DNA from 2 places in the Comamonas terrigena NBRC 13299 genome. Region 2 is predicted to be linked to the other one. Evidence: predicted binding sites of a transcription regulator. Region 2 holds the regulator's gene; the other holds the start of a gene.

Region 1 (4,989 bases), 1.7 Mb from region 2:
CACCGGAATGTCCACCTGGGTGCTTTCACCGCCGCCGATCAGCTTGCTGTGGGCGATGACGCGCGCGTCCTGTGGCTTCACGTAGTCATTGGCCACGCCGGCGGCAATCCCGTCGGTGGCGACGGCTGCCACATCGCCCGGCACGGTCAGCACCAGGTTGTGGCCCATGGCCGTCTTGGGCAGCTTGCCCACGTGCTTGAGCGTGACCCAGAAGGTCTTGCAGGCGGCGGGCACGGACAGCGTCTTGACGTTGAACTGCATGGCGTCGTTGCTTTCCACGGTGGCGCTGCAGTCGGCCGCCAGCGCGGGCGCAGCGACAAAGGCCGTGGTGCAGGAGGCAATGGCGCACAGGGTGCGAAGAAGGGTCTTCATGGTGTATGCGGATAAGGGCCCTGGCGGCGGACCGCCGTGGCCGGAACAGAGGGCGGGTGGAGGGGCGCCACCCGGATCGGCTGCAGCCACCACACAGAATGGCTGCAGGGGCGGCTTACCTGGTGACCGACTTGGCGCCGCGCACGGCCACCACTTCGATTTCCACCAGGTAGGCGGGGTTGGCCAGGGCCGCAATCTCGAATGCCGAGCGCGATGGCAGATGGGGTTGTTCGGCGGTGCCGAAGAACTGGGTGTAGCCCTTCATGAAGCCGGCAAAGTCCATCTTGTTGCCTTTGGCCGGATCCTTGACCAGGAAGACCTGCATCTTGATCACATCGGACATGGTCAGGCCCATGGACTTGAGCTGGGCGTCGATGCTCTTGAGCACGTTGACGGTCTGGCCTTCGGTGTCACCGCCGTAGGCTGCCGGGTCGTTGGCGGCCTTGCTCTTGTCCTGCATGGCAGGCACCTTGCCCGACAGATAGATCGTGCTGGCGCCGGGCGGCACTTCCACCGCGTTGGAGATGGGGAAGCTGGAGTTGGGGATCTTGTAGCGGATCAGCTCGGGGCTCTGGCTGGCGTTGGTGGCACAGCCGGCCAGCAGGGCTGCGGCGCTCAGGGTGGAAATGAACAGGGTGGTGCGCAAAGACATGCAAATACCTCAATCGATAGGGTCGGTGCCGAAGAGCGGCTCGGGAGTGAGAAAAGAAGCAGGGCTGCAGCGCAGTGCGGCCCTGCCGGGGGAGCGGTTTACTTGCGGAAAAGCTTCACGTCATCGGCTTTGACCGCGTCGGTGAACTGGTTGCCGAAATGCGTGCGCACGTAGTTCACCACCTCGGCCACCTGTTCGTCCTTCAGGCGGGCGGCAAAGCTGGGCATGCCGTGCAGGCCGTTCATCACCACGCCGACGGGGTAGGCGCCGGCCGCCAGCTTGGTGTTGCCGGCGAGGGCCGGGTAAAAGCCTGCGCCCTTGCTGCCCTGGCCTTGGGGCATGTGGCAGCCCTGGCAGATGGCCTGGTAGATCTTGTCGCCACCGCGCTGGGTGTTGATCTGGCGGCTGTCGGAGAACCCTGCCTGCAGCGCCGCCACCTCGGCGGTGGGGATGGCCATCACTTCGGTGGCCGTGCCGGTGGCCGGGGCCGCCAGTGCAGGCAGACTGCACAGGCCGGCCAGCAGCAGGGCGGCGGCGCTGAGACCACGGGAAGAATGCGTGTTGCTCATGGTGTTCAATTCCTTGTCGTGGGGGCGGCTCACAGGGCGGCAGCCTTGGCGTGCAGGCGCTGCACGGCGTTTAGCGACGACAGCACGGCACCTTCCTGCCAAGCAGGGATGAAGGAGATGTGTTCGCCTGCCAGCACCAGGCGGTTGTCGATCTGCGCCATGTTGTCGTAGTGCTGTTCGCGCAAGGTGTCGTTCCAGGCGCCAAAGCAGCCCTGTATCCAGCCCATGCGGTGCCAGGCCACGGAGACGCCGTTGCGGAATTCCTGCTTGTACTGGGGGTGGATCTGGCTGCCGTATTCCACGGCCAGGCGGATGCGTTCCTTGGGTGTCAGCGACGAGAAGCGGTAGGCATTGGTGTTCTCGAAAGCGTAGGCGCCCAGCAGCACGGCGGGGCCGGCGCTCATGTAGTCGTTGGAGGGGTAGGAGATCTGCTGGATGGGCAGGTCGGTGTTGGTGATGCCGCCGTAGATGCGTTCATCCTCCTCCCAGAAGCGGCGCTTGAATTCCAGGCCGATCTTCATGGAGCTGCCGTAGGGCAGGGCCTCGATGCCGGCGCGCATCGTGTCGCCGACCTGGATGTCCATCTGGGCGAGGATGGAGGCCGGAATCGTGCACACGCACCAGTCGGCCTGGACCTGCTGCGGCGCACCGTTGCGGGTGTAGCTGACGGTGACGGCCTTGTCGTTCTGCGCAATCTGGGTGACGCGGGCGTTGTACTGGATGGCCTGGCCCAGGTCCTTGGCCAGGGCTTTGGGCAGCATGTCCATGCCGCCATGGGGCTGGAAGATGGTGCTGTGGAATTCGGTCAGGTTGCCGGCGCCGATCTGCGACCACAGGTTCGACTGCAGGACGTCGTGCAGGGCGATGGGCTGGGAGGCCTTGGCGCGGTCCATCAGGCCGCCGCCCGGGTCGATGTCATAGCCGCGGTATTCGCTGGTGTGCAGGCTGGCGGCGTAGCGGTATTCCTTGTCCAGCGCGCCGTAGCTCTTCAGCGCGGCCAGCAGCTTTTCGGCATCTTCCTTGCGGATCACGGCATCCAGGGCGCCCTGGTTGGTGGCCTTGGCCAGCAGCTCCGACACATGGCCGCGGAAGTCGGTGGAGACATGGCGGAAGCGCTGGGGCTTGCCGCCAAACGCCTTGCTGCTGTGCACATAGGCGTTGTGGTTGACCTGGTTGAACACGTCCAGCTGGATGCCGTAGCGGCGGTACAGGTCCATCATGGCGTGGTGGTTGTGGGGAACACGCCAGGGGCCGGGGTTCAGGTAGTTGCCCTTGGCAAACCCCACGGTCTGCGTGGTGCCGTCCAGCTCTGTGAAGCTGTCGCCACCGCGCAGCGTCCAGGCGCGGCCGCCCGCGCGGTTCTGGTATTCCAGCACGGTGACCTTGTAGCCGGCGTTGCGCAGTTCCACGGCGGCCACCATGCCGGCCAGACCGGCGCCCAGCACCACCACGGAGGCCCCGGGCTTGGCCTTGCCCAGCTGGATGGGGCCGGTGTAGCTGGATTCGGCCGCATGGCCCAGGGAAGTCATGGCCTGATACATCACCGAGCCACCGGCCACCTGGCCAATCATCGAGAGCAGTTTCCGTCTGGTAAGTGGAGTTTTTTGTTCTGGCATAGGTCAGCTTGCTTTCTGTTGACGGCCGCGCGGGAAGTACGCAGACCGCCTTGGCTAGTGCAACTCGTATGCCAGCTTGGATAGATACAGAAAGCGCATGCAGCTATTAAATTTGCACCGCTATGGTTGTGGTGCGCACCAATGCCGTGATGCGAAAAGCTACTTTGGTGCAGCTTTGTGAGCGAGTGTATGAACTTGTTAATTGATGTGTTTTTGGTCGAGCCGTGCCGGGTTGCGCTGCCTGCGCGGGGCGCAAAAAAGCCCGCTCGGAAGCGGGCTGGTGGTGGGATGCGGCTACGGCCCCAGGACCTGCAGCGAGCGCTGCAAGCAGCGGTGGTTCACGCGGAAGGGTGGCTGCTGGAGCGGGCAGCGTCTTCCAGCCGGTCCACTGTGCGCAAGGGCTCGAACACCCGCATCCAGGTGCCCACCACCCCCAGCGTGCACAGGCTGCCGGCAATGGCCGCCGGCACGGCACCAATGGCCGATGCCATGGCACCGGCGCGGAACTCGCCCAGCTCGTTGCTGGAGCTGATGAACAGCATGTTCACCGCATTCACCCGGCCGCGCATGGCGTCGGGCGTGGAGAATTGCACCAGGGCCGAGCGGATGTAAACGCTGACCATGTCCGCAGCACCAGCCACCGCCAGGCAGGCCAGCGACAGCCAGAACCAGTGCGACAGCGAGAAGATCAGGTTGGCCATGCCAAACACGGCCACGGCCGCAAACATCACCTTGCCCACATGGCGCTGGATGGGGCGGGTGCTGAGCCACAGGCCCATGGCCACCTCGCCCACGGCCATCGATGAGCGCAGCATGCCCAGCCCTTCGGGACCGGTGTGCAGCACTTCCTTGGCATACACCGGCAGCAGCGCCACCACGCCGCCCAGCAGCACGGCAAACAGATCCAGCGAGATGGTGCCCAGCACGATGGGACGGCTGCGGATGAAGCGGATGCCTTCTGCGGCGCGCTGCCACATCGTGCCTTCTAGCGGCTGGCGTGGCGCCGCGTAGCGCACGGGCACCACCGCCAGCAGCAGCACGCCCAGCACCAGGGCGACGGCACACACGGCATAGGTCAACTCGCCGCCACCCAGGCCATACAGCAGGCCGCCCAGCATGGGGGCGGCAATGGCCGAGGTGCGCATCAGCATGCTGTTGGTCGCCAGGGCCTGGGCCAGGTGTTCGCGCGGCACGATCTGGGGCAGCAGGCTTTGCATGGCCGGGCTGGTGAAGGCGCGGCTGCAGCCAAACAGCACCAGCACGGCGTAGATGCCGCCCACCCCATGTTCGCCCAGCGTGGTCAGCCACAGCAGCAGACCGGCGCACAAGGCTGCCACGCTCCAGCTGACGGCCAGGATGCGCTTGCGGCTCATGCGGTCGCTCAGATCCCCGGCAGGCACCAGCAGCAGCAGCATGGGCAGGAACTGCGCCAGTCCCACCAGGGCCAGCGACAGCGGATCGCGGGTGATGTCATAGACCTGCCAGGCCACGACGATGGCCTGCATCTGCTGGGCGAAGAAGCCCAGCATGCGGGCAGCGAGAAAGGGAACAAAGCCCGGCTGGCGCAGCGCGCTGCCGTGCACCGGGGTGGGGGCGGTAGAAGACAAGGGGAGACCCGTCGAGGAAGGCACAAGCGCTGCATTCTGGCGCATCTGTCTGCACCATGCCGCCACCTGCGCGTCATGCCAGGTGCATGCCATGGCCGACAATGCGCGGCTTGCAAGGGGGATAGGCATGGTCAAGGGTGTGCTGGCATCGGTGCTGGCTTCGGTGATGTTCG
Region 2 (4,989 bases):
GCCAGGGTTTCCTTCAGCGGGGCGTCGCCCTTGTCCTCGCGCCAGCCGCGTTTGAACAGCGCTTCGCCCGAGGTGTCGATATAGATGGTGGCGCCGTCGGTGGTCAGGTGCAGGTGCACGCGCACATCGGGGTGGTGCGTCTCCACGCTGGGGCGCACGCCGTGGCGCTTGGCACGGAAGCGGTCGGCAATGGCGTCCTTCACGCGCAAGGCGGCAAAGTTCAGGCTGGTCAGCGGGCTGTGCTGGGCCGTGACCTCGATCTTGAAGGTCTCCTGGGGCGAAAACCAGATCTCCCAGGCCACCTCGCTGGCCGCGCGGTACAGATCGTTCTCGTTGCGGTACATGCTGTGCGACAGCTCGATCAGCACGCGCTGTGCCAGCCGGCTGTGCAGGTTGAGCAGCAGGGCGTCGCGCCACATGCCGCGCAGCATCACGCCGCCCCGGCCCACCAGCAGGTCTTGCCCGGTGGCGCCGGTGATGGCGTGGACCTCGTCGGCCAAAAAGCCCTCGACGCCGGCGGCGCAGGGCAAAAACAGGTGCAATTGGTTCATAGCAAGCCGCCAAGGATACGCGAGACACCCCGGCCACGGCGCGCGGTGGAGTTTCTGCGTCCCCCCTGTCCGGACCGTCCAGGCTCCCCTGCTGGCCTCCCGGACACTCCGCACCGCCGGGATTTGCGTACGATGCGGGCATGTCTACGCATTTCCTGACCTCTGTCCCGGCACTGGCCCGTGTCCGCCTGCTGCTGGCTGCTTCGGCCCTGGCCCTGCTCAGCGCCTGCCAGTCCGCGCCCACCCAGCCGGCAGCGCCTGCCACCGCCGGCCAGGCCATGCCCGCCGCAGCCACTGCGCCTGCCGTGGCCGAACCCCAGCCGCTGGACGAAACCCCGGAGCCGCCGATTCTGGGCAAGCGCACCGACAGCCATGGCTGCAAGCCTTCCACCGGCCATGCCTGGTGCGAACGCACCAAGAGTTGCGAACGCCCCTGGGAGCTGGCCCTGCAGCGCGGCTTTGAAAACACCCCGGCGGGCTGGCACGCCTACTGCGACGGCAGCACCCGCTGAGCACGGCACGCCTGCAGCCCGGCACGGCGGCTGGCGCGCTCGCCCCGCCGCCTACTGCACATGCAGCGGGCTGGCCACGCCACCGGCCAGGGCTTCGACCTGGGCCCGCTGCGGTATGGAAGGCTGGGCGCCCACCTGGCCCATGCACAGGCTGGCGGCACGTATGCCCCATTGCACGGCATCGCCCAGGGCATGGCCTTCGGCCAGCCGGGTGACCAGCGCCCCCAGAAAGCTGTCGCCCGCCCCCGTGGTGTCCAGCACCGGCAGCGCCAGCGCGGGATGGGTGCTGACACGCCCGCCGCAGACGGCCACCGCCCCCTGAGCACCCAGCGTGACCACCACCTGGGACACGCCCCGTGCCAGCAGGCGCTGGGCGGCGTCGGCTGCCGTGGCCGGGCTGTCCACCACCTGATCGCTGTAGGCGGCGGCTTCGACCTCATTGACCACCAGGGTGTGGACCAGGGGCCACCAGGCTTCAGGCAGCTCGCGCACCGGTGAAGGGTTGAAGACCACGCGGCAGCCGGCGCTGCGTGCTGCCTCCAGCACCTGCTCCAGCACGCTGTCCGAGGTCTCGCGCTGCAGCAGCACGAAATCGGCCTGGGCCAGCACGTTCAGCAGCGCCTCATCCGGCAGCTCCAGCAGCACATTGGCGCCGGGCACCACGCAGATCCGGTTCTGGCCATTGCCCTCCACCAGCACCATGGCCGCACCGGTAGAGACCCCGTCCAGCACCTGCACATGGTCCATGTCCACGCCGGCGTCGTGCAGCGCCAGCCGCAGGCTGTTGCCATGGTGGTCGCGGCCTACGCAGCCAAACAGCGTGACCTGGGCGCCGTGGCGTGCGCAGGCCACGGCCTGGTTGCCGCCTTTGCCGCCAGGCAGGTAGCGCAGGCTGTGGGCCATCACGGTTTCCCCGGCCCGGGGCACGCGTTCCAAGTGCAGCACCGCATCCATGTGCAGGCTTCCCACCACGGCGATGCGGGCCACGCTGTGCGGGTGGTCGGGTTCGGGCTGCGCCGACAGCAGCTTGCGAGGCAGCGCGGAAGAAGAAAGCGGTGCAACCATGGGGGGTCTCCTTTGCTGCCAACGGCCGTGGCATGTGCGGAATGAACCAAGGATGGCTGCACGATACCTCCAACTGCCGGCGCTGCCCAGCCGGTTTGCACGGGTCTGGGGGATTGCGGCAGCGCAGCATGCCACGCAGGGGTTCCGCCACCGCGGGCCGTGGCCTCACCGGGCGCCCCGCCGCCCTCTGCAGCCCCGCTGCGCTTACAGCGTCTTGCGCAGATTGGCCGGCGCGATCTTCAGCGCCTCACGGTACTTGGCCACGGTGCGGCGGGCGCACTCGATGCCCTGCTCCTTGAGCATTTCGGCGATCTGGCTGTCCGACAGCGGCTTCTTGGCGTTCTCGGCCGAGACAAACTGCTTGATCAGCGCCCGCACTGCGGTGCTGGAGGCATTGCCGCCGGTTTCCGTGCCCAGCCCGGAGCCGAAGAAATACTTGAGCTCGAAGGTGCCGTGCGGCGTGGCCATGTACTTGGCGGTGGTCACCCGGCTGATGGTGGATTCGTGCAGGCCCAGTTCGTCGGCGATGTCGCGCAGCACCAGCGGGCGCATGGCCAGCTCGCCGTGCACGAAGAAGTTCTTCTGCCGCTCCACGATGGCGCGCGACACCCGCAAGATGGTGTCGAAACGCTGCTGCACGTTCTTGATGAACCAGCGGGCTTCCTGCAGGCGCTGCTGCAGGCCGGCATGGCCTTCGCTGCCCTTGTGGCCGCGCAGCGCACCGGCATACACATCGTGCACGCGCAGACGCGGCAGCACGTCGGGGTTGAGCTGCACGTTGAACTGGGGTGTGCCTTCGCTGGCGCGGCGGCCGGCGCGGGTGACGATCACGTCCGGCACGATGATGTTGCGCTCCACATTGACAAAGCGCCGGCCGGGCCGGGGCTCCAGCCGGGCGATCAGTGCCATGGCCATGCGGGTGCGCTCTTCGCTGCTGCCGGTGGCCTGCATCAGGCGGCGCACATCGCGCCGGGCCAGCAGGTCCAGCGGCTGGGCGCAGATGGTCAGCGCCGTCTCCACCACACTGGCCTCGGCCTCACCGCGCTGCAGCAGATGGTTCAGCTGCAACTGCAGGCATTCGGCCAGCCCCTGGGCGCCCACGCCCACCGGCTCCAGGCTGTGCAGCAGCCGCAGTGCCACGGTGAAGCGGTGCACCAGCTCGTCGAGCTGCTCTGGATCGTCCGTGCCGGCCAGGCCCTCGGCCAGGGACTGCAGCGACTCTTCGAGGTAGCCGTCGTCATTCAGGTTCTCGATCAGGAAACGCAGCACATAGCGGTCCAGCTCGGACAGGTGCAGCGACAGCGACTGGCGCAGCAGGTGGTCGGTCAGCGATTCATGTGCACGGGCCAGATCCAGGGCGCTGACCTCGTCGCCATCGCCGCCCTGGGCGTTGCGCGCCGGGGCATCGCCGCCCCATTCGCTGTCATCGGGGCGCAGTTCGCTGGTGCCGTCGCCCTCCCAGTCGGGGGCATCGTATTCCGTGCTGCCGGGGCCTTCCGCACTGTCGGCGGGCGCCTCCGCAGCCCCTGCCGTCAGCGCGCCATCGGCGGCATAGTCATCGCCCTGCGCCGGCGTGTCCGACTGGGACAGGCCGAAGTCTTCGCGGGGGGCGTCGTCGCTGTCGACTTCCAGAAACGGGTTGTCGTCGAGCATCTGCTCGACTTCCTGCGCCAGCTCCAGCGTGGACAGCTGCAGCAAGCGGATCGACTGCTGCAATTGCGGCGTCAGCGCCAAATGCTGCGACACCCGCAGTGACAAACCAGGCTTCAACGCGACGCTCCCTCTCTGTGATCTTGTGTGTGTGTCGTGGCGGCGGAAGTGACGGGCTACATCCTGAAATGTTCGCCCAGGTAGACCCGCCGGACGTCGGCGTTCTCCACAATCTCTTCCGGTGTGCCCTGCGCCAGCACATGGCCGTCGCTGATGATGAAGGCGTGGTCGCAGATGCCCAGCGTCTCGCGCACGTTGTGGTCGGTGATCAGCACCCCGATACCGCGCTCCTTGAGGAAGCCGATGATGCGCTGGATCTCGATCACCGCGATGGGGTCGATACCCGCAAACGGCTCGTCCAGCAGGATGAAGCGCGGCTGCGTGGCCAGGGCCCGGGCGATTTCCACGCGGCGGCGCTCGCCACCCGACAGCGCAATCGCCGGCGAGGAGCGCAGGTGGTCCACACGCAGTTCCTTGAGCAGATCGGTCAGGCGCCGCTCCACCTCGGCCTTGGTCAGGGGCTTGCCCTGTTCATCCTGCTGCAGCTCCAGCACGGCGCGCACATTGTCTTCCACGCTGAGCTTGCGGAAGATGGAGGCTTCCTGCGGCAGGTAGGACAGACCCAGGCGCGAACGCTGGTGGATGGGCATGTTCGCCACCGAGTGGCCGTCGATGTAGATATCGCCGGCATCGCTGCGCACCAGGCCCACGATCATGTAGAACGAAGTGGTCTTGCCCGCGCCATTGGGGCCGAGCAAGCCCACCACTTCGCCTTTCTGCACGGCCAGGGACACGTCCTTGACCACCTTGCGGCTGCCATAGGACTTGGCCAGATGGTGCACTTCCAGGCGGCTGCTGGCGCCTGGGGCGGTCGGGGTGTCGGAAGAGCGGGTCACGGGTTGCGCGATTTCATGGTGTCCGAAGGCTTGAGCGGCTGCGCACTCGGCGCCACCGGGGCCTGCGGGGGCTGGGTCTTGGGCGCCAGCACGGCGCGCACGCGGCCACCGGAGCCGGCCGCAGCTTCCTCGCTGCCCGGCGTGGCGCGGCGGTTGCCGTCCACGGTGAACACATCGGTCAGGTTGTTGTAGGTGATGATGTTGCCGGTGATGTCGTCACTCAGCGTGGCGCCGGTGTAGCCGCGCAGCTGGCCC

What was found. Region 2 encodes sigma-54, which starts transcription at its own class of promoters, with help from an activator protein. Its sites were predicted from a motif close to TGGCANGNAANCTGCTTT; they were not measured.
Region 1: CT3_RS06510 (flavin monoamine oxidase family protein) is a predicted target of sigma-54. The motif match lies at 3,266-3,283, and genes of this name have one in related genera.

Annotation. Positions count from the first base shown of each region.
Region 1 is NZ_AP019749.1:1,417,223-1,422,211, forward strand. It holds gene azu (azurin) at 1-372, opposite strand, end outside; gene CT3_RS06500 (RidA family protein) at 488-1,024, opposite strand; gene CT3_RS06505 (c-type cytochrome) at 1,123-1,593, opposite strand; gene CT3_RS06510 (flavin monoamine oxidase family protein) at 1,623-3,209, opposite strand; gene CT3_RS06515 (MFS transporter) at 3,548-4,861, opposite strand; gene rarD (EamA family transporter RarD) at 4,944-4,989, shown strand, end outside.
Region 2 is NZ_AP019749.1:4,404,769-4,409,757, forward strand. It holds gene CT3_RS19935 (THUMP domain-containing class I SAM-dependent RNA methyltransferase) at 1-551, opposite strand, end outside; gene CT3_RS19940 (hypothetical protein) at 692-1,063, shown strand; gene CT3_RS19945 (ribokinase) at 1,115-2,128, opposite strand; gene CT3_RS19950 (RNA polymerase factor sigma-54) at 2,333-3,898, opposite strand; gene lptB (LPS export ABC transporter ATP-binding protein) at 3,955-4,734, opposite strand; gene lptA (lipopolysaccharide transport periplasmic protein LptA) at 4,731-4,989, opposite strand, start outside.